2 linked regions of the Hymenobacter swuensis DY53 genome follow. The protein of the gene in region 2 interacts with the protein of the main gene of each other region in a pairwise test. Links are inferred from orthologs where the notes say so. Each region holds a gene or a part of one and is shown on either strand. Other genes may lie near its edges.

Region 1 (9,718 bases), 360 kb from region 2 along the record:
AGGGCCCGGAAGAATTTCACGTCATCATCCAGCAGGTAGCGTAGCATATGCACCACGGCCGCACCTTTCTTGTAGCTGAGGCGGGAGCTGAAAATACGGCCCACGTTGCTGGTATCGGGTACGAACAAGCTGCCGCCCGGCTGGCTCATAGCCGTGGTGTGCGCCTGGTTCATCCAGGACAGAGCCGCCGCCGCCGAACTGAACCGGTTCAGCGACAAGTATTCGCCATAGGAAGCGAAACTCTCGTTCAGCCAGATATCCTCCCAAGCTCCGCAGGTTACATTGTCGCCGAACCACTGGTGAAACAGCTCGTGGGCCGTGAGGGTAAAGCTGAAGCCATCCTGAGTAGTCATGGTCTGGTGCTCCATGCCCCCCCCGATGGGGGCCATGCTGTGGCCGTACTTTTCGGCGGCAAACGGATACAGCCCTACCAGCTCGGAGTAGTTTTCGAGGAAGCCCGGGGTACGGTCTATTTCAGTGCGGTACGTGTTCAGCGCGGTCTGATTGTAGAGGTAATTGACAATCGGAACCCGGGGGCCACCGGCCGGGTTGGCGTAGTTCACGTACTCAACGTAGGGCCCTACGGCCACGGAAATCAGGTAGTAATCAATGGCGTAGCGCGACTTCCACTGATAGCGCACCTGGTTGCCTGGCAAGGTGGTAGTCGACTGCAACACCCCGTTGGAGCCCACTTTGTTGGTGGCACTGGTCGTCACCCACACGTCGGTAGAGTCGGCCTTATCCGTCAGCACCTGCTTACAGGGCCACCACTCATACGCGTTGTAGGGCTCCGACAGGCTCCAAGTGGTGCTCACGCCGTAGGTAGGGGCCACGCGGGTGTTGAGTGCGTTGCCAATAGCCGCCGCGTTGCTGTTGGGCGCGGTGCCCCGGTAGTAAATGAGGGCATTGAATAGGGCATTGGGCACCACCGCCTGGTTTAGGCCCACCGTCACATCCCCCATGCCTACCCGGCGCAGGCCGGCACTCCGGCGGCCATTTACCACCACGGAGTCAATGATGAAAGTGGAATACAGCTCAAACGCCAGCGAGTCGAGGCCCTGAACCCCGGCCAGAGCTTTGATGGTAACCACCCCGCTCACGTCACGGGTTGTATTGGTCAGGCTGAGGTCCAGTTTGTAGTATTTGACATCGTAGCGGGCCATTTTCTGGCGGTGGCTGAGGCTGGCGTAGGCCGGACGGGCGGCGGTACCGGCGTGGGTGCGGGCACAGGCCTCGGCGGCCGAGCCATCCAGATCGGCCGCAACCGGGCGGTACGCCGGAATCTGGGCCAGTCCCGATAGGCTGCACAGCAGACCGCCGAGTAGTAGCGGGTAAACAGTAAGACGCATAGGTAAGCGGGCAACAGGGTGGAAATAAAGTAGCGTAAGGTACGCCACACACCGCAGAAAGTGTCCTTTCCCGGCTGTTGGCAGTCAGCTGCTTTGTATCTTACCCTATTGAAATTTTTCACTGTGTTTTTCGCCGGATGCTGACTTCTACTCTTGCCTGTTTGTTCCGGCGCGGCCTGCTGCCCCTGCTCCTGTGCCTGCTGCTGGCCCCGGCGGCCCGGGCCACGCATATTGTGGGGGGCGAAATGGATTTGCAGTACCTCAACGGCAATAGCTACGTGCTCACACTGAACCTGTATTTCGATGCCGTCAATGGTCAGCCTGGGGCCCTCGACGCTGAGCTGACGGCCGGCATCTTTGAGAAGGGCAGTAACCGCCGGATGATGAACGTGACCCTGCCGCTTGGCAACAACACGCTCGTCAGCTACACCAACCCGGCCTGCTTCACCCCCGACCTGGTCACGCGCAGGCTGGTTTACACGCAACGGCTAACGCTACTGCCGCAGGAGTATGCCAACGCGGCGGGGTACTACGTAGCCGTGGAGCGGTGTTGCCGCAACAACGGCATCAGCAACATTGTGAACCCCAGCGGTGCGGCCCAGACGTTCTATCTGGAGTTTCCACCCGTCACGCGCAACGGGCAGGCGCTGCGCAACTCCACGCCCCGCATTTTCCCGCCCCTGAGCGACTATGCCTGCCTGGGTGAGCTGTTTTACTACAACTTTGGCGGGCAGGATATCGACAACGACTCCCTGGTGTATGATCTTATCACGCCGCTGAACGGGTATTCTAGCTCCGGCAACCCAAAGCCGCCTACTGCCACCCCGGCTCCCTACCCTCCTATTACCTGGCTGCCGGGTCTGAGCACCACCAACCAGATTCCGGGAGCGCCCACGCTCACCATCGGGCGGCTCACGGGCCGGCTGGAGGTGCGCCCCACGCAGCAGGGCCTATTCGTGTTCGGGATTCGCTGCACCGAGTACCGCAAGGGTGTACGGCTGGGCGAAACCCGGCGTGACTTTCAGCTCAAGGTTATTCCCTGCTCCACCAACGCCCGTCCGAAGGTGCTGTTGCAACTGCCGGGCACAACCCGCGCCTACCGGCCCGGCCGCGACACGCTGCGCCTCACGCCCGGCAACAACCGGTGCGTTACCCTGCGCTTCACCGACACCGACCCGACGTCGGCCCTGACGTTATCCTTGAGTCCGGTAAATTTCACGGCTCCGCTGCCTACCCTGAACGTGTTGCAGGGCACCGTGCACGCCCCCGGCCTGCCCGATACCATTACCTCGCGCCTGTGCTTTCCGGAATGCTTCAACACCCGGGGCAAGGTGTATTTGCTGGATGTGATTGTGGCCGATAACGGCTGCAGCCTGCCCAAGCGCGACACTGTGCGGGTAGCCTTTACCTCCGTGCCCGACCCCAACGCCCCACCCCTGCTGCGCACCACCGCCGCGCTGCCCATCCGGGCCAAAGTCGGCGACCTTATCACCTTCGACCTAACCGCCACCGACCCCGATAACGACCCATTGACCCTGGAAATGACAGGCCGGGGCTTCACTCCGGCGGCGTTGGGGGCTACGCTTACGCAGGGGGCCGCCAGCAACCAGCTCAATGGCCGCTTCTCGTGGCGGGTTGATTGCCGGGCCGTAGATAAGCCGCTGTACGAGTTTGAGTTTATCGCCGCCGCCGCGCCCTGCCTCGACCGGCAGGCCACCACCGTGGTCATTCCCATTCAGATAGACTACCAGAATACCCCGCCTGCCCTTACCACGTCCTTTCTCGCTCCATCTGCCGCCGATTCCATTACAGTAGTGCGGCGACCCATCGGGGGCGTGTTTGAGGCCACGCTGGCCGGGCTCGACGCCGATAATGATGCGCTGGTGATGACAGCCGCCGGCAGGAATTTTGAGCTGGGGGCAGCGGGCATGACGTTCAGTCCCCGCAATGGTACCGGTGCGGCCAGCGGCACGTTCCGCTGGGTAGCCGACTGTGAAGCCGTGCGCCGCAACGGGCTGGAAGTCACGTTTGCCCTTCAGGAAAGCACCTGCCGGCCACAGCCGCGCACTCGCACCGTACGCTTCGAGGTAGAAGCCCCCGAAACGCCGGCCTTTCTGCCGCCCAATATCATCACACCCTACCTAGTGGATGGCAAAAATGACTTCTTCACCCTCGATAACGCCCAAGCCAACCTGCCGCCCGATTTCTGTGACTCCCGCTTTGCCGATATCCTGATTTTTTCGCGCTGGGGCAACCAGGTGTACCGCACCACCAACCGCAGCTTCCAATGGAACGGCGGCAACCTGCCCGCTGGCGCGTATTTCTACCTGATTGAATTCACGGATGGCAAGAAGTACAAAGGTACCGTCACCATTGCCAACTAAGTAGCTGGAGCAAAAAGCCGCCGCCCCTGCCGTCAGATACCTGATAAGTGGTCTGACAGTAAGGGCGGCGGCTTTTTGCTCTAGGTTTTACTTTCTCTAATACAAGAACAGGAAGGCCGCAAACAGGGCTACCCACAGGCCGTCGATGAAGTGCCAGTAGATAGTTACCATACGAAGCTGGAGCCGGCGGTAGGGGTTGCGGATGAATACGAGGTTGCGCACGGCGTCGCGCGAGGCATGGTGGGTGCGCACCAGCAGCACCAGCAGAAACAGCATGCCGCCCAGCAGGTGCGCTACGTGCAGCGCCGAAATCAGGTAGACGAACGTACCGCTGGCTTCCTCAGTGAAGAATAGCTGATTTGCGTGCAGTTCCTGCCACCCTAGAATCTGCAGGCCGGCAAAAACGCTGCTGAGCAGAAACGTCGCCCCCAGACAGCGGGCCAGACCCGACAGATCGTCCTGGGCGTACAGGCGCTGTCCCTGGGCAATAACGTAGCTACTGATCAGCAGCACAATGGTGCTAAGCGAGAAAAAGCGCGGCAATGGATACGTACTCGTCGGCAATCCGCTCCGGAGCCGGGTGTAGGTGTACGCCGCCACCAGTACCACAAACAGCGCGGCCACGGCTGCTAGCCCTATGTACAGCATCATCAGGAGCAGGGGGACGCGCTCCATGCGCTGAAAAGAGGAAGCCGGGCGGTTTGCTCCTACTTTGTTGGTACGTTCAGAATCGGAGTTCATGGGCGGGATACGGAGTTGCGTGCTAGTAGCAAACCAATGGCAAGCCCTTTAGTTCCGGCTCGATAAGGCTACCCGGCACCAAAGGCGTTTGAGCAAGATACGCAAAAGCACCTGTGTCCGGCGTACGTATTTCCGGCGAAATAACACCCGGACACAGGCTGCTTATCTAACTGAGCAAAAGCCGCTAATTCACCGTGCCTCCGGTTTATTCCTTCCGGAAAAAGGAGCCTATTTTACCCAGCACCGCGTTCAGAGTAATCTTGGCGGAGCGGCCTACGCCGAACGTGACGTGGGTTTTGCCCGCCACCCGCAAATCGAGCACCAACCCCAGCCGATGGGCCAGATCGTTGAGTTGCTGCAACGGGTCGAGGTCGGATTTGGGTTTCAGAGGGGCGTTGGGGTCTTTGGGCGGGCCGCTGGTGAGCTTATCGAGCACCCGCTGACTGGGAAAGTTCACGATGAGGTAGCCCCCCGAGCCCGCCAGCTGAATATCGTCGCCGTCGAAGCTGATGACCAGCCGCGCCTCAATATCCAGGCCGCTAGCCAAGGGGCGTAGGCGTTACCGGCGGCAAAGCGTTGCTGGGCGGGTTTTCGCCCCGGGTACGGATGCGCAACGAGCCGTTGAGCCGCCAAGTGGTGGGCGTGGCCGGGTTCTGCGGGTTGGGCACCTGGAGCTCCATCTGCTCGAAGTTGAGTGCTAGCTCTACGCCGCCGGAAAGTTTGGAAAGCAGGGAAGCGGCCGTATCGGCCCAGGAAGTTGGTTGGTCAGGCATGAGAAGGGAATGTGGGAGAATGTGCGAAATAAGGAGGAATGTGGACAACAAGCGACGGCTGGTAAGCAACTGCGGCCGATTACTGCTTAGCAAACGCCCCGCGCTGGGGCAAGTTACACGACGAGGCTGGCAAGACCTTTGCCTGACCACCCCGGGCCGGTTCAGCTTGTCCGGCAAAATCCAAATAGCGTGGCTTGCGTATGCAGCCCCAAGGCTGGTTTTCCACCCATTTTTCCGTTTTATGTCCCGTTTCATTTTTCCGGTAGCCGCTCTTTTTTCGCTGGGCGCTACTGCCGCCCTGGCCCAGACTGCTCCCGCCGTTGACTGCGCCCACCCGTTTGGCCTCTCCGATAACATGGAGGTGGTGTACCAGCTGCAGGATGCCGAGGGCAAAGCAACCGGTACCACGCGCAACCGCGTGGTAAGCCTGGGCTCGGAGCAGAACAAGAAAAAGACGCTCACTACCAACACCGTGCTGGTAAAAAGCGGCACCTACGACCTCAAAAACAAGCTCTTGCGGCTGCAGGACTTCACGTTCCGCTGCCGGCAGGATACCAGCTTTACCGACGGTGCGGCCGAGCTAAGTCCCGAGAGCCTCCGCTCCTTCCGCGACCGGCGCTTTGCCTACGCGCCCGTGCCGCTGGCCTGGCCCAACCAGCCCACCGTGGGCTCGGAGCTGCCCGGTGGCGGCATCACGGTACAGGTCAGCAGTACGGCCGTGGATATTGCCAAAGTGTACACCACCGTGCAGAAACGCCGCATCACCGGCACCGAATCGGTGACCACGCCGGCAGGCACGTTTCAGTGCTACAAAGTGGAAGCCGAGCGGGAAAGCGCCACCGTGGCCCGCGCCGATATGGTGATGCGCACCACCCTGAAAGTGGTGGATTATTACTCGCCGGCCGTGGGCATCGTGAAAACTGAGGTGTACGACAAGAAGGGCAAGCTAGAACAGGTGCGCCTACTGACGGCCATCAACCAAAGCTCCCAATCGGCTAGCCAGCCCAAGGTAAAGGAGAAATACAAGGTCAAAAAATCGTAAGTTCAGGGCCGTAAACCCTTCGTTCCTCCGCTTTCTTTTTTCCTTTTGCTATGCGTACCCTGTCCGTTTTGCCGGCCGCTTTGCTCCTGTTGGCCGCCTGCCAGCAGCAACCCAAAACCGAAACCGCCGCCACAACGGCACCTACGGTCAAAACAACGGCTGTAACCGGCAAAACCTACGGCACGGCCATTACCGCCGAGGACGCGCAGCCCCTTTCGGCCCTGGATGCGGTTCTGGGCACCCAGGATTCGGCGCAGGTGAAGCTGGTGGGCAAAGCCGAGGCCGTGTGCCAGGCCAAGGGCTGCTGGCTAACGATGAAAACGCCGGAAGGCCAGGAAATGCGGGTGCGGTTCAAGGACTATGCCTTCTTCGTGCCCAAGGACATCAGCGGAAAAACCGTGGTCATCAACGGCTGGGCCCACCGCGAGACGGTACCGGTTTCCGATTTGCAGCACTACGCCCAGGACGCCGGCAAGTCCGACAAGGAGGTGGCTGCCATTACCCAGCCCCAGCAGCAGCTCAACTTTGAGGCCGATGGGGTGCTGGTAGCCGACTAGCTTTTCCCGTTTCTGCAGAGCCCTGCCCCTCCCCGGCCGGGGCTTTCTTTTTTTCGCGCAGTGGTTCACGGTGGCCGTTTACTGCGAACCACTGCGCCTTCCACCGCGAACCACTGCGCGAAACCGCCCCCGAAAACCCACTACTTTGTAGCTTGCAGCCCTAATCCGCCCCGCGCATCATGACCGATATTCAGCTACAGATAACCGCCCTTACCGAGCGCCTCCACCACCTCAACTACCAATATTACCAGCGCGACATCAGCGAAATACCGGACCAGGAGTTTGACGAGCTGCTGGCCGAGCTGGCTCGCCTGGAGCAGCAGTACCCGGACCTGGCCCACCCCAACTCCCCCACCCAGCGCGTGGGCGGCACCATCACCAAGCAGTTTCCCACCGCTGAGCACCGCTACCCCATGCTCAGCCTGGGCAACACCTACTCCGAGGCCGATCTGCGCGAGTTTGACGAACGGGTGCGCAAGGGCCTGGAAGGAGCCGACGTGGCCTACGTGTGCGAGCTGAAGTTCGACGGTGTGGCCATGAGCCTGACCTACCAACAGAGCCAGCTCACGCAGGGCGTCACGCGCGGCGACAGTACCCGCGGCGACGTGGTGACCAGCAACGTGCGCACCATCCGCAACCTGCCGCTGCACCTGCGCCCTGAGGGCGCGCCTCAGCCTCCGGAGTTTGAGGTGCGCGGCGAGATTTTTATGCCCCTGCCCGTGTTTGCGGAACTGAACCAGGAGCGCGAAGCCAACGGCGAGGCCCTGCTGGCTAACCCGCGCAACGCCGCCTCGGGCGCGCTCAAGCTCCAGGACTCGACCCAAGTAGCGGCCCGCAAGCTGCGCTTCTACGCCTACTCCTTCCTGATGCCCGGCCGCAACCAGTTTCCCACCCACAGCGCCTCGCTGGAAGCCCTGCGCGCCTGGGGCCTGCCGGTGTCGGATACCTGGCGGCGGTGCGGCACCATCGAGGAAGTGCTGGATTTCGTGCACCAGTGGGACAAAAAGCGGTTTGAACTGCCCGTTGCCACCGACGGTATCGTGATTAAGGTGGACGACTTCCGCCAGCAGGAGCTGCTGGGCTTCACCTCTAAAAGTCCCCGCTGGGCCATTGCCTACAAGTACCCGGCCGAGGCCGGCCGCACCCGTTTGCAGGCCATTCAGTACCAGGTGGGGCGCACCGGGGCCGTGACGCCGGTGGCCCTGCTCGACCCGGTACCGCTGGCCGGCACTGTGGTGAAGCGCGCCTCGGTGCACAACGCCAACCAGATTGCCGCCCTCGATTTGCGCCTCGGCGACATGGTATTCGTGGAGAAGGGCGGCGAGATTATCCCCAAGATTACGGGCGTGGACGTGGCCGCCCGCCCCGCCGACAGCCAGCCCATTGTATACCCCACCGAGTGCCCGGCCTGCGGCACCCCGCTGATCCGGCCCGAGGGCGAGGCCCACTTCCGCTGCCCCAACGACCGGGGCTGCCCGCCCCAGCGTAAAGCCAAGCTGGAGCACTTCGTGTCGCGCAAGGCCCTGAACATCGACGGACTGGGAGCCGAAACCGTGGGCCGCTTCTTCGACCTGGGCCTGGTAACGGACGCGGCCTCGCTCTACGACCTGCCCGCCAAAGCTGCCGAGCTGGCTCAATTAGACCGGATGGGCGAGAAATCTGTGCAGCGGCTCATGGCCGGGCTCGAAGCCAGCACGCAGGTGCCCTTTGACCGGGTGCTGTTCGGGCTGGGCATCCGGTACGTGGGCGAAACTGTGGCCGAAAAGCTGGTGAACCACTACCGCACCGTGGAGGCCCTGGCCGCCGCCACGGCCACCGACCTGGCCGCCGTACCCGAAGTAGGCGGCGTCATTGCCGAGTCGGCGGCAGCATGGTTTCAGGAGCCCGAGAACCAGCAGTTGATAGAACGCCTGCGGGCAGCCGGGTTGCAGCTGGCCCTTACCGGCGAAGCTCCCCAGCCCCAGAGCGACCGGCTGGCGGGCCTGACGTTTGTGCTGTCGGGGGTGTTTGAGCAGCATAGCCGCGAGGAGCTGCAGCACCTGATTGAGCAGCACGGCGGCAAAATCACGGGCAGCATCAGCAAGAAGCTCAGCTACCTGGTGGCTGGCGACAAAATGGGCCCTGCCAAGCGCGAGAAAGCCACCTCGCTCAACGTACCCATCATCGGTGAAACCGACCTATTGGCCATGCTCCCCACCGCCACCGACGCGCCCGAAACGCCGGAGGAGAAACATGAAGCTGCCGCTCCAGCCCCACCAAGTGCCGGCCAGCAAGGCTCCTTGTTTTAAGCACAGTATAGAGACGCGACACTTCGCGTCTCGTCGTTGCTGATGTTGACTCACCAGAATCTGGTGCGGTTCCAACCGTTCAACGACGAGACGTAAAATATTGCGTCTCTACATCGTCCCGGTGGATGTTGCAACTTATCCGGCCGGCAACGTGTCCGTTTAGTGTCTTCTCACTACATTCCGCCTACCACTATGATACGTTTCCTGCTTGCCGGCGCTTTTCTATTGACCGCCGAGGCTGCTTCAGCCCAGGCCACCAACGTGGTTCGGGAAGTAAAGGCGGATCTACCGGCCAAGAACACCGCCCTTTTCACCAATACCGGCGCCATTACTCCACCAGCCGTACCCGTAGCTCCCGTGGCGGAGGTGAAGAAAACCCTGGCTCAGCCCAACACCGTGCTGCTCGACGTACGCACGCCCGAGGAATACGCCGCCGGCCACCTACCCGGAGCCCAGAACCTTAACTTCCGCGCCTCCGACGTAGCCCAGCAACTCCAGCGCCTCGACCCGAAACAAACCTACGTGGTATACTGTGCCAGCGGCAACCGCAGCAGTAAAACCGCCGTGCTGATGCAGGAAAAAGG
Region 2 (10,084 bases):
TTGCGCATGACGGTCTAGTGGTCAAAACATCAAGGTGCCGGCCGTTCAACGACGAGACTCCAGCTATTGCGTCTCTACGCCACACGCTGCCAGTTTACAGCCCGCGGGCAAATCTTTTCCGGGGCCCGGGTGTTATCTTTCCGAACCCGAATCCAACTGCCTCATGCGTAAAGACCTGTTTAATTTCGGCCCGATGCTCGGGTACTTTTTCCGCAAAAACGACCCCACGCGCCACACCAATTTCAACCTGCGCACCATGCACTTCATCAATAAGCTGAGCATGGCCATGTTTCTGGTGGGCCTCATCGTGTTGATTTACCGCTGGTTTATCCGGTAATTTAGTTGTCAGGTGATGGTTGCCAGTTGTCAGGGGTTGCTGTAAGGTATCCTGACTGGCAACTGACACCTAACAACTGACACCCACCACCTGACAACTCTCCGAGTGAACATCGAAGACTTCCGCGACTATTGCCTGCTCAAAGCCGGCGTGACCGAAGAAACGCCTTTCGGCCCCGAAACGCTGGTGTTCAAAGTCGGCGGCAAAGTGTTTGCCCTCACCGACATCGAAACCTTCGGCAGCATCAACCTCAAGTGTGACCCGGAGCGCGCCCAGGAGCTGCGCGAGCAGCACGAGTACGTGCTGCCCGGCTACCACATGAACAAGAAGCACTGGAACACGGTGCTCATCGGGACGGGCGCGCCGGAGCGGCAACTGCGCGAGCTGATCGACCATTCATACGACCTGGTGCGCGCATCCCTGCCCAAAAAGCAGCGCGACGAATTGGCCGCTACCGAGCAATAACGCGCCACTCAGACGCAAAAGCGGCTTCGGCCGCTTTTTTTTGAACCTGGTTGTAACTTCAGTGGTTACAATGCTACCTTTGTCGCACCAAGTCCCGGAAGCCACGACCGTCTCGCCGGGGTTTCCTCTTTCAGATTATGCAGATCAGCAGCCGTTTTTCCGTCGCCGTCCATGTGCTTTCCCTGCTGGCTTTGCCGGAGCAGGATGGCGTGCCGCTGACCTCGGAGCGCATGGCGGGCAGCGTGAACACCAATCCGGTAGTGATTCGGCGGATTCTGGGGCAGCTCAAGAAGGCCGGTCTGGTGGAAGTGCGGCCGGCTTCGGGCGGTACGTTCCTCACGCGCCAGCCGGCCACCATCACGCTGCTGGAGGTATACCGGGCCGTGGAAGTGGTGGAGGCAGGCCAGCTGTTCAGCGTCCACGACAAGCCCAACCCGGCCTGCTTGGTGGGCCGCCATATTCAGTCGGCGCTGGATGACACGCTGCAGCGCGCCCAGACGGCCCTGGAGCAGGTGCTGGCCCACACCACCCTGCAGCAGGTCACCACCGACATTGCGGCCAAAGCTCTTATTTCCTGACTTTTTTTTGCGCCTGATTGTAACCGTATTGGTTACAACGTGTTTCTTTTTCTCTTTACCCTTTACTTCCATGAAAATTGCCCTCATCGGTGCCACTGGTTTTGTTGGCTCCCGCATCCTGGCCGAAGCTTTGCAACGCGGCCACCACGTAACGGCCCTCGTGCGCGACCCCGCCAAACTCGCCCAGACCTCCGACCATCTGACCGTGGTAACTGGCGACGTAACCCATGTCGATGAAACCGCCCGCCAGCTGGCCGGCCACGACGTGGTCATCAACGCCTTCAGCGCGGGCTGGACCAACCCCAACCTGTACAATGATTTCCTGGAAGGCGCCCGCGCCATCGAAGCCGCCACCGAAAAATCGGGCGTAGCACGGCTGGTGGCCATCGGCGGGGCCGGCAGCCTCTACATCAACGGCCAGCAGCTGGTCGACGGCCCGGACTTCCCCGCCGACATCAAGCCCGGCGCCCAGGCCGCCCGCGACTACCACAACGAGCTGAAAACCAACGATACCCTCGACTGGACGTTCCTCAGCCCCGCCATCGAAATGCACCCCGGCATCGACACCGGCCGCACTGGCCACTACCGCCTCGGCACCGAAAGCCCGGTGTTCAACGAGGAAGGCCGCAGCATTATGTCGGGCGAAGACCTGGCCGTGGTAATTCTCGACGAAGTAGAGCAGCCCAAACACAGCCGCCAGCGGTTCACAGCAGCGTATTAGAGCGTTGCTGCCAGCACGGCACCACCAGCACGTCATTCCGAGTGCAGTGAGGAATCTCGCGTGCTGACGTTACTAGAGTAACTGTCATGCTGAGCGAAGCCGGAGGCGAAGTCGAAGCATCTCTACTGCTTCGTTTGGGCGGTTCAGTAGCCCAGGGTTTAAACCCTGGGCTATGGAGCGGTAATCGGTGTAATCAGGTCGATTAGCCAGCGGTAGAGATGCTTCGACTGCGGCTGCGCCTTCGCTCAGCATGACGTTCTTTTAAAATCAAAAAGGCCCGCCGGATGAATCCGGCGGGCCTTTTTGTTACTGGCTAACAGCTAAAACTACACCACCACGTTCACCATGCGGCCGGGCACCACGATGAACTTCTTGGGCTCCTTGCCTTCGGCGAAGCGGGACAGGAAGTCGGAGGCGCGCACGGCGGCTTCGATGTCCTGGGCGGTGGCGGTGGCGGGGAACTGCAGCGTCTCGCGCACCTTGCCGTTGATGGCCACGGGGTAGTTCACGGTGTCTTCCACCAGATACTCCTCCCGGAACTCGGGGTACTGGGCGTGGCTGATGCTGCCGGCCGGGTGGCCGAGCTGCTGCCACAGCTCCTCGGCGAGGTGCGGGGCGTAGGGGGAGAGCAGCAGCACCAGCGGCTCCAGGATGGCGCGCTTGTGGCAGTCGAGGGCCGTCAGCTCGTTCACCGTAATCATCAGGGCGCTGACGGTAGTGTTGAATGAGAATTTCTCGATGTCCTCCTCCACCTTGCGGATGGCCTTGTGCAGGGCCTTCAGCTCCTGGGGTGTTGCGGCCTCATCGGTTACGGCGAAGGTGCCGTCCTGGGGGTGGTAGAGGCGCCAGAGCTTCTTGAGGAAGCCCGCCACGCCGCTCATGCCGTTGGTATTCCAGGGCTTGTACTGCTCTAGCGGCCCCAGGAACATCTCGTACAAACGCAGCGCATCGGCCCCGTACTGACTTACCAGCGTATCGGGGCTAACTACATTGAACTTGCCTTTCGACATTTTCTCAACTTCCCAGCCGCACACGTAGGTGCCATTATCTTCCAGGATGAAGTCTGCCGAAGTATAGTCTGGACGCCACTTTTTGAAGGCGTCGGTATCCAATACATCATTGTTGACGATGTTCACGTCAACGTGCAAAGCGGTTGTTTCGTGCTGGTCTTTCTTGCCGGCCGTTACAAACGTATTGGTGCCGTTGATGCGGTACACGAAGTTCGAGCGGCCCAGAATCATGCCCTGGTTGATGAGCTTCTGGAAGGGCTCGGGGGCCGATACCACGCCGAGGTCTTTCAGGAATAGGTGCCAGAAGCGGGAGTAGAGCAAGTGGCCCGTAGCGTGCTCTGCGCCACCCATATATAAATCCACCTGCTGCCAGTACTGTTCGGCTTCCTGGCCCACAAAACGACCGGTGTTCTGCGGGTCCATGTAGCGGAGGTAGTACCAGCTGGAGCCGGCCCAGCCGGGCATGGTGCTCAGCTCATACTCGTAGAGGCCTTTGTATTTCCATTCCTTGGCGCGGCCCAGGGGCGGCTCGCCGGTTTCGGTGGGCTTGTACTCGTCGATTTCCGGGAGCACCAGGGGCAGGTCGGCTTCGGCCACGCCGTAGGCAGTGCCTTCCTTGTAGTAAATCGGGATGGGCTCGCCCCAGTAGCGCTGGCGGCCGAAGATGGCGTCGCGGATGCGGAAGTTGGTTTTGCCCTTGCCGATGCCGCGCTGCTCCAACTCCCCAATCAGGGTTTGGGTAGCCTGCTTGTAGTTCTGGCCCTTGATGAGGCCGTGCAGGTAGAGGCCGTCCTTGGTCGGGTCAGCCTGCTCCTCAATCTGCTGGGCATCCACCACCTGCACGATGGGCAAGTTGAAGTGCTTGGCGAATACGTAGTCACGCTGGTCGCCGGAGGGCACGGCCATTACCGCGCCGGTGCCGTAGCCGGCCAGCACGTAATCGGCAATCCAGATCTGGATGGGCTCGTTGCTGAACGGGTTGAGGGCGTAGGAGCCGGTGAAAGCGCCGGAAACCGTCTTGGTATCGGCCATCCGGTCGCGCTCCGAGCGGCGCTTGGTGGCGTCGATGTAGTCCTGGATTTCGGCCTGCTGCTCCGGCGTGGTCAGCTCCTTTACCAGCTCATGCTCGGGCGCCAGCACCAGGAACGTGGCGCCATAAATCGTGTCAACCCGCGTCGTGTAGACCTTGATTTGTGCCTGCTCGTGGCCCTGCACCGCAAAGCTGACCTCGGCGCCGATGCTCTTGCCGATCCAGTTGCGCTGCATTTCCTTCACGGCGTCGGGCCAGTCGAGGGTGTCGAGGCCCTGGAGGAGGCGGTCGGCGTAGGCGGTGATGCGCAGGTTCCACTGGGGCATCAGGCGGCGCTCCACGGGGAAGCCGCCGCGCTCCGAGAGGCCGTCTTTTACCTCGTCATTCGACAAAACCGTGCCCAGGCCGGGGCACCAGTTCACGTAGGTGTCCTGCTGGTAGGCCAGGCGGTAGGGGTGCACGGCCTGCAGGCGCTGCTTTTCCGAGAACAGCTTCCACTGGCCCGCCGTGAAGCTGTGGCGCTCCTCGTCGTCGCCGGCCGCGCGGATACCTTCGCTGCCGTTCTGCTCGAACTTCTCCAGCAGGGTTTTCAGCGGCTCGGCCTTATTGGTGTCGAGGTTGTACCAGCTATTGAACAGCTTGAGGAAAATCCACTGCGTCCACTTGTAGTAGGCCGGGTCGGAGGTGCGTACCTCGCGGCTCCAGTCGTAGCTGAAACCCAGGGAGTTGAGCTGCCGGATGTAGGTATCGATGTTCTGCTCCGTCGTAATAGCAGGGTGCTGGCCGGTCTGGATGGCGTACTGCTCGGCGGGCAGGCCAAACGAGTCGAAACCCATAGGATGCAGCACGTTGAAGCCGCGCAGGCGCCTGTAGCGCGACACGATATCGGAGGCAATGTAGCCCAGCGGATGGCCCACGTGCAGCCCCGCCCCGCTGGGGTACGGAAACATGTCGAGCACGTAGTATTTGGGCTTGTCGGAGGCGTTATCGGCCTTGAAGGTCTGCTGGTCTTTCCAGTGGGCTTGCCACTTTTTCTCAATATCCTGGGGATGGTAGCCGGGCATGGGCAGTCGGTAATTCGATGAATCGGAACGGGCGAAATTACGCAAAAACAGGGGCGAGGCAGTAGTTTTTCCAGCCCGACTACAAAACGCCCGTCATCCTGAGGCAGCAACTGAAGGGCCACGTCGTGGTGTAGCGGTACCGGGCAACTGGTTTTAGCCCGCAGAAGACGCAGGGTTTGGCGCAGAGGGCGCAGAGTTGTTCTGACGGTAAAAGGTCCTTCGTGCTGCCTGGCGCACTAGGGGGCTACAGTGCCCGGCCGTCCCAGGTGCCTTCGGTGCGCAATACCCGAAAGCGGGCGAACATCTCCTCGCCGTACCAGTCTTCCTGGCGGGTGAGCCGGATAACTTCCTTGTGTTTGGGGCTGCGGTAGGCGTAGTCCTGCATGGCCTGGGTGGATTCCCAGACACTCACGGTAGCTTGGCGCACCACCGGCAGTTCGCCTAGCCCGATGGCGGCGCGCACGCCCGGCGCGTCGGTAATAGTGGCACTCACGGGAGCCACATAGCGCCAGAAACGCGGTGTTTTCTGCCACCGGATAGAGGCCCGCGTAAGTACCATTACCGGTCCATCCGTCGCGCTGTTTTCAGTTTCGTAGTCAAACGGGTTCACCCCATCCCAGAGGCCGTGCGACTTGATGGGGGCCAGCCACGTCGTCCAGATTTCCGAGGTGCGCTGCCGATACTGCTGCCACAGCGGATGCCCCTCGAAGAACGCGCGAGCCGCCTGCTCATCTTCCCACACGGCCATAAACCCGTAACGTAGCAGGTTGGGCAGCGCCCCGAAGCCGCCCGCGCCGCTGCCCAGCAGCTTCTGAAACCGAAGGCCCGGCACGCGTTGTAAGGGCCGCTGGGCCGTGCCCATCTGCGCGAAGCCCCAGCGCCGCTGGTTGGGTAGGAGGGTGAGGATGGAGAGGGTGGTGAGCAAGTGACGGGGTTAAAGGTAGAAAGAGTAGAAGTTGGTAAGATGAAACCTACCCAAGTAACCGTCATGCTGAGCTTGCCGAAGCATCTCTACCGCTTCGTTGCAATACTATGCAGATGAAACGGTAGAGATGCTTCGGCAAGCTCAGCATGACGTTCTGAATAGTAGCAGTAGCACGATGGCAATGACCTCAAAACAACAAAAAAGGCCCGGAATTGCTTCCGGGCCTTTTGCATATTTGGTAGGCGAGGCCTACTTCACTTCTACTTTGGCGTGCTCGTTTACGTCGTCGGAAGTGCTCCGCTCACCGGTGGCCAGGGCTTTCACGTAGGCTACGGCCTGGGTGAGCAGGCTGCTGGGGGTGTCCCAGTACTCGCCTTTCTCGATTTCCACTTTCAGGATATAGATGCTCTCATCATCCTTGCCTTTGGGGAACCAGGCGCGCATCGGCTCACTCCAGAGCTTGTCGATTTCGGCCTGGTCGCGGTAGGCGTTGGCGCGGCCCGATACCGAGACGTACACGTTGTCTTCGGGCTTGCCATAGCTCAGGTTGACGTGGCTATCTTTTTTCACCTCGTACACTTTGGCCGAATCCTTATCGGTCAGGAACACCAGGGCACTGCTGCCGTCGGGCTTTTGGGTGAACATGGGGCGGCTGCGCAGGCTGCCGTCCTCATCCTGGGTGGTGAGCATGGCAATACGCACATCCTTAATTTTGTCGAGCAGTTTGCTTAGGTCGTTGGTTACGTTGGGTTGGTTGGACATGGGAGACGAGGGTAGGGAAACAGGATAAAAACGGAAGAAAAGGCGGCCAAGTACTGGTCGGGCCTGTTTGTTAGTACGGCCGGGTGCGGTTTCGGGTTGAGCTTGGCCAGCCCCGCGCCCGGATTTTGCCGTACTTCCGAACCGCATGAATTTCCTCGCCCACCTGCTACTCTCCGGCTCACCCGCCGCCACTCCCGACTACGAAGACCTCGTCGTCGGCAATTTCGCCGCCGAGGCGGTGCGGGGCCGCACCGCCCTGGAAGCCTATCCCGCCACCGTACAGCGCGGCATCCGCCTGCACCGTTTCATCGACTCGTTTACCGATGCCCACCCCGTGGTGCGCCGCACCACCGCCCGCCTGCGCACGGCCGGCCTGGGCAAGTGGGCCGGCGTGGTATCCGACGTCGGTTTCGACCACCTGCTGGCCCGCGACTTCGCGCAGTATCACCCATCGGAGCCACTACCGCAGTTTGCGCAGCGCCAGTACCAGCTGCTGCACCAGCGCCGCCACGAGCTGCCCGAGCGTTTGCAGCACATGCTGCACTACATGCGCCAGCACGATTGGCTAACCGGCTATGCCCACCCCGAGGGCCTGCACCGCGCCCTACTGGGGCTGAGCCGCCGCGTGCCCGCCGCCGCCGTGCTGGCTACCGGAGCCGCCGCGTTTCTGGCGGAGCTACCGGCCTATGAGGCAGATTTTGCGGAGTTCTGGCCGGAATTGCGGGCGGGGGTGGAGGGAATGTGGTAGAGGATTTATAGCAGTTGTATTTCCAGCCGCCGGTTTTCCAAATCAAGAGTTTACCAATCCGAAGATTCTTTGCTGGGTACGCAGTCTAGCAAGGCGTATCCTTTACTGTACATGCGTAGTGAGTGCCGGCCTAGTAGGATAGTCAAATCGTATAGATCGGTATCACCGTGACCAATAAAAGCCGTGGTGATAATGCGCCGGGTGTCGTTAATGTGCTTTTTCGTGAGCTGAATATCCAGGGCAGGCGGCAAAACCCCATCACACCAAAGCCCTCTGATGTGAGGGTCAAGAGAATGTCCGAACGTGTTGCCCAGATGATATTCTAGAAACTCACAAAACCTTTTATCGAAGGATGCTTCCACCTGGTCAACCGGAACATTACAGGGCTAATTGTGCAACAACTAGCGTGAATACGTAGCCTCAATGGTGACCTTTTGGTTCATGACGATAGCCGGAAGCTGGTAGTACAGCACCAGTTTGCGGCTGGTCAGCTCCCGGACTTCCCGCGACAGGTCGGTGCGCGGGTTGGTGCCTTGCATGCTGATGGTGGGGCGGCTGTACGTGTAAGGAGCCGTGAAATGGAGCTGGTTGCCCCGGTACTCCTCGAAGGTGCTGGTTGAAACTTCCAGGTAGTCGCCGGCGGTGCCGGGCTGGTGCTGCTCGGTGATGATCTGGCCCGTGCTGGCATCGGTATTGACGCTGTGCTGGGTGACCAGCGTCCAGCGGCCGGGCAGCGGGGCCGGCTCGTCTTCCTCTTCTTTAGAGCCGCAGGCCGTGAGCGTGGTGAGGGAAAACAGAACGGCCCAGACAGCCGGGCGGGAACACAAAGTAGCGGGACGCATAGAATGCCGGTTGAATTTTATCAAAGAAACCGGGTTGTACGCAGGCATCCAAGCCAGAGCAACAGGCAGACGGCTAAAAAAGAATCGGGCCGGCTGCAGATGCAGCCGGCCCGATTCTTCAGTTCGCAAGAACAGCTTAGTGGTGGTGGCCACCTTCGCCGTGCACATGGCCGTGGTCGAGTTCCTCGCGGGTAGCGTCGCGCACCTCGGCAACTTTGCCGTCGAAGTGCATGACCATGCCGGCCAGCGGGTGGTTGAAGTCCATTTTCACGGCTGAGTCGCCAATTTCCACCACTTTGCCCTGCATGTGGTGGCCCTGGTTGTCGGCCATGGGCAGGAAGTTGCCCACCTGCAGCATCTCGCCGTCAATCTGACCGTCAATTTCAAAGACGTTTTTGGGTATTTCCACTACGGCCTGGGCATCGTACTCTCCATAGGCCTGCTCGGGGGTGAGCGAGAAAGCGAAGGAGTCGCCGGACTTCTTGCCGCTGAGCTGACGCTCGAATTCCTCGGGCAGGCCGCTCTGGCCGAACAGAAACACCATCGGGGCATCTTCCTCCGCCGATTCTACTAATACTTTCTCCTGGTTTTCGTCGGTTACGCTCAGGTCGTAAGTGATGGTAACGACTTTGTTTTCGCTGATTTGAGCCATGCTTCGGGGTGGACGGGTGCGTCCGGAGATGGGTTGGGAATAAGTTTGGAACGGCTAGTTACGGAAATGACCCGTAATTCGAGAGGTTCCAGGGTAGGATACTCTTTGGAGTGGGATAGTGTTTGCGGAAACCGGAATTCTGTGTTAGACCGTCCTGCTTCGACAAGCTCAGCAGGACGGTCACTAGCAGCCACCACGCTACTGCATTTCCCAGGCCGTGCGGTAGGCCCCGATGCTCTCGACATAATCCAGAAACGCCTTATAGAAGGGGTGCGCGCCCAGCGTGCTGGAGTCGCCGACGAGCAGCAGCTTGCGGCGGGCCCGGGTCATGCCCACGTTCATGCGGCGGATGTCGGAGAGGAAGCCGATTTCACCCTGGGGGTTGCTGCGGGTGAGGCTGATGGCGATGATGTCGCGCTCCTGGCCCTGGAATGAGTCCACGGTGCCCACGCTCAGCATGCGGTGCTCCATGAGCCCCACCAGCTCGTCGTTTTCCTCGATGGCGTCCTTGAGGTAGTTGATCTGGGCGCGGTAGGGCGCAATCACGCCGATGGTAAGCAGGTCGGTTTCGTGGTCGGCTTGGTCATAGGGCTCCAGCAGTTGCGCGAGGCGCTTCAGCAGCAGGTCGGCTTCCTCGGGGTTGGCTGTGGAGCGGCTTTCCTCGATGGTGATTTCCTGGAAGCCAAAGCCAGCCGTATCCAGAAACTCCACCGCCATATCGGGGGCGAAGCGCAGGTCGTAGTCGGGCAAATCGGCGTGGGCCACGGTGGGGGCGGCCACCAGCTTGCCATCGTAGAACTGCTGGGAGCTGAACTCCATGATCTGCTCATGCATGCGGTACTGTACCTGCAGCATGCGGGCCGTGTCGGGCTGGCGCCGGATGCACTTCTCGAACAGCGTTTCGCGCAGGCCGTCGCGGGCTGCCTTCTCGCTTTTCACGGTGGGCGGCA

What was found.
Region 1: the proteins of leuS (region 2) and ligA interact in binary tests that used the Escherichia coli proteins (3 or more experiments, as listed by UniProt). The link is inferred for Hymenobacter swuensis DY53 from one-to-one orthologs.

Annotation. Positions count from the first base shown.
Region 1 is NZ_CP007145.1:2,296,712-2,306,429, reverse strand. Bases 6,616-9,579 are described here. They hold ligA (NAD-dependent DNA ligase LigA), read left to right. Parts: upstream 6,616-7,025; coding sequence 7,026-9,134; downstream 9,135-9,579. Other genes in these bases: HSW_RS22790 (rhodanese-like domain-containing protein), read left to right, coding at 9,327-9,579; HSW_RS11140 (DUF4920 domain-containing protein), read left to right, coding at 6,616-6,846. Outside these bases: HSW_RS11170 (M1 family aminopeptidase), read right to left, coding at 1-1,349; HSW_RS11165 (T9SS type B sorting domain-containing protein), read left to right, coding at 1,487-3,733; HSW_RS11160 (cytochrome c oxidase subunit 3), read right to left, coding at 3,830-4,474; HSW_RS11155 (hypothetical protein), read right to left, coding at 4,680-5,021; HSW_RS11150 (hypothetical protein), read right to left, coding at 5,014-5,247; HSW_RS11145 (TapB family protein), read left to right, coding at 5,489-6,289; more of HSW_RS11140, read left to right, coding at 6,340-6,615; more of HSW_RS22790, read left to right, coding at 9,580-9,718. UniProt on the Escherichia coli protein: DNA ligase that catalyzes the formation of phosphodiester linkages between 5'-phosphoryl and 3'-hydroxyl groups in double-stranded DNA using NAD as a coenzyme and as the energy source for the reaction.
Region 2 is NZ_CP007145.1:2,648,975-2,659,058, reverse strand. The notes cover bases 2,228-5,557. They hold leuS (leucine--tRNA ligase), read right to left. Parts: upstream 5,206-5,557; coding sequence 2,428-5,205; downstream 2,228-2,427. Other genes in these bases: HSW_RS12775 (hypothetical protein), read right to left, coding at 5,450-5,557. Outside these bases: HSW_RS24560 (DUF6728 family protein), read left to right, coding at 164-337; HSW_RS12795 (MmcQ/YjbR family DNA-binding protein), read left to right, coding at 443-802; HSW_RS12790 (Rrf2 family transcriptional regulator), read left to right, coding at 940-1,380; HSW_RS12785 (NAD(P)-dependent oxidoreductase), read left to right, coding at 1,451-2,101; more of HSW_RS12775, read right to left, coding at 5,558-6,130; HSW_RS12770 (pyridoxamine 5'-phosphate oxidase family protein), read right to left, coding at 6,380-6,892; HSW_RS12765 (acyl carrier protein phosphodiesterase), read left to right, coding at 7,038-7,640; HSW_RS12755 (hypothetical protein), read right to left, coding at 8,042-8,482; HSW_RS12750 (FKBP-type peptidyl-prolyl cis-trans isomerase), read right to left, coding at 8,619-9,134; HSW_RS12745 (AAA domain-containing protein), read right to left, coding at 9,333-10,084.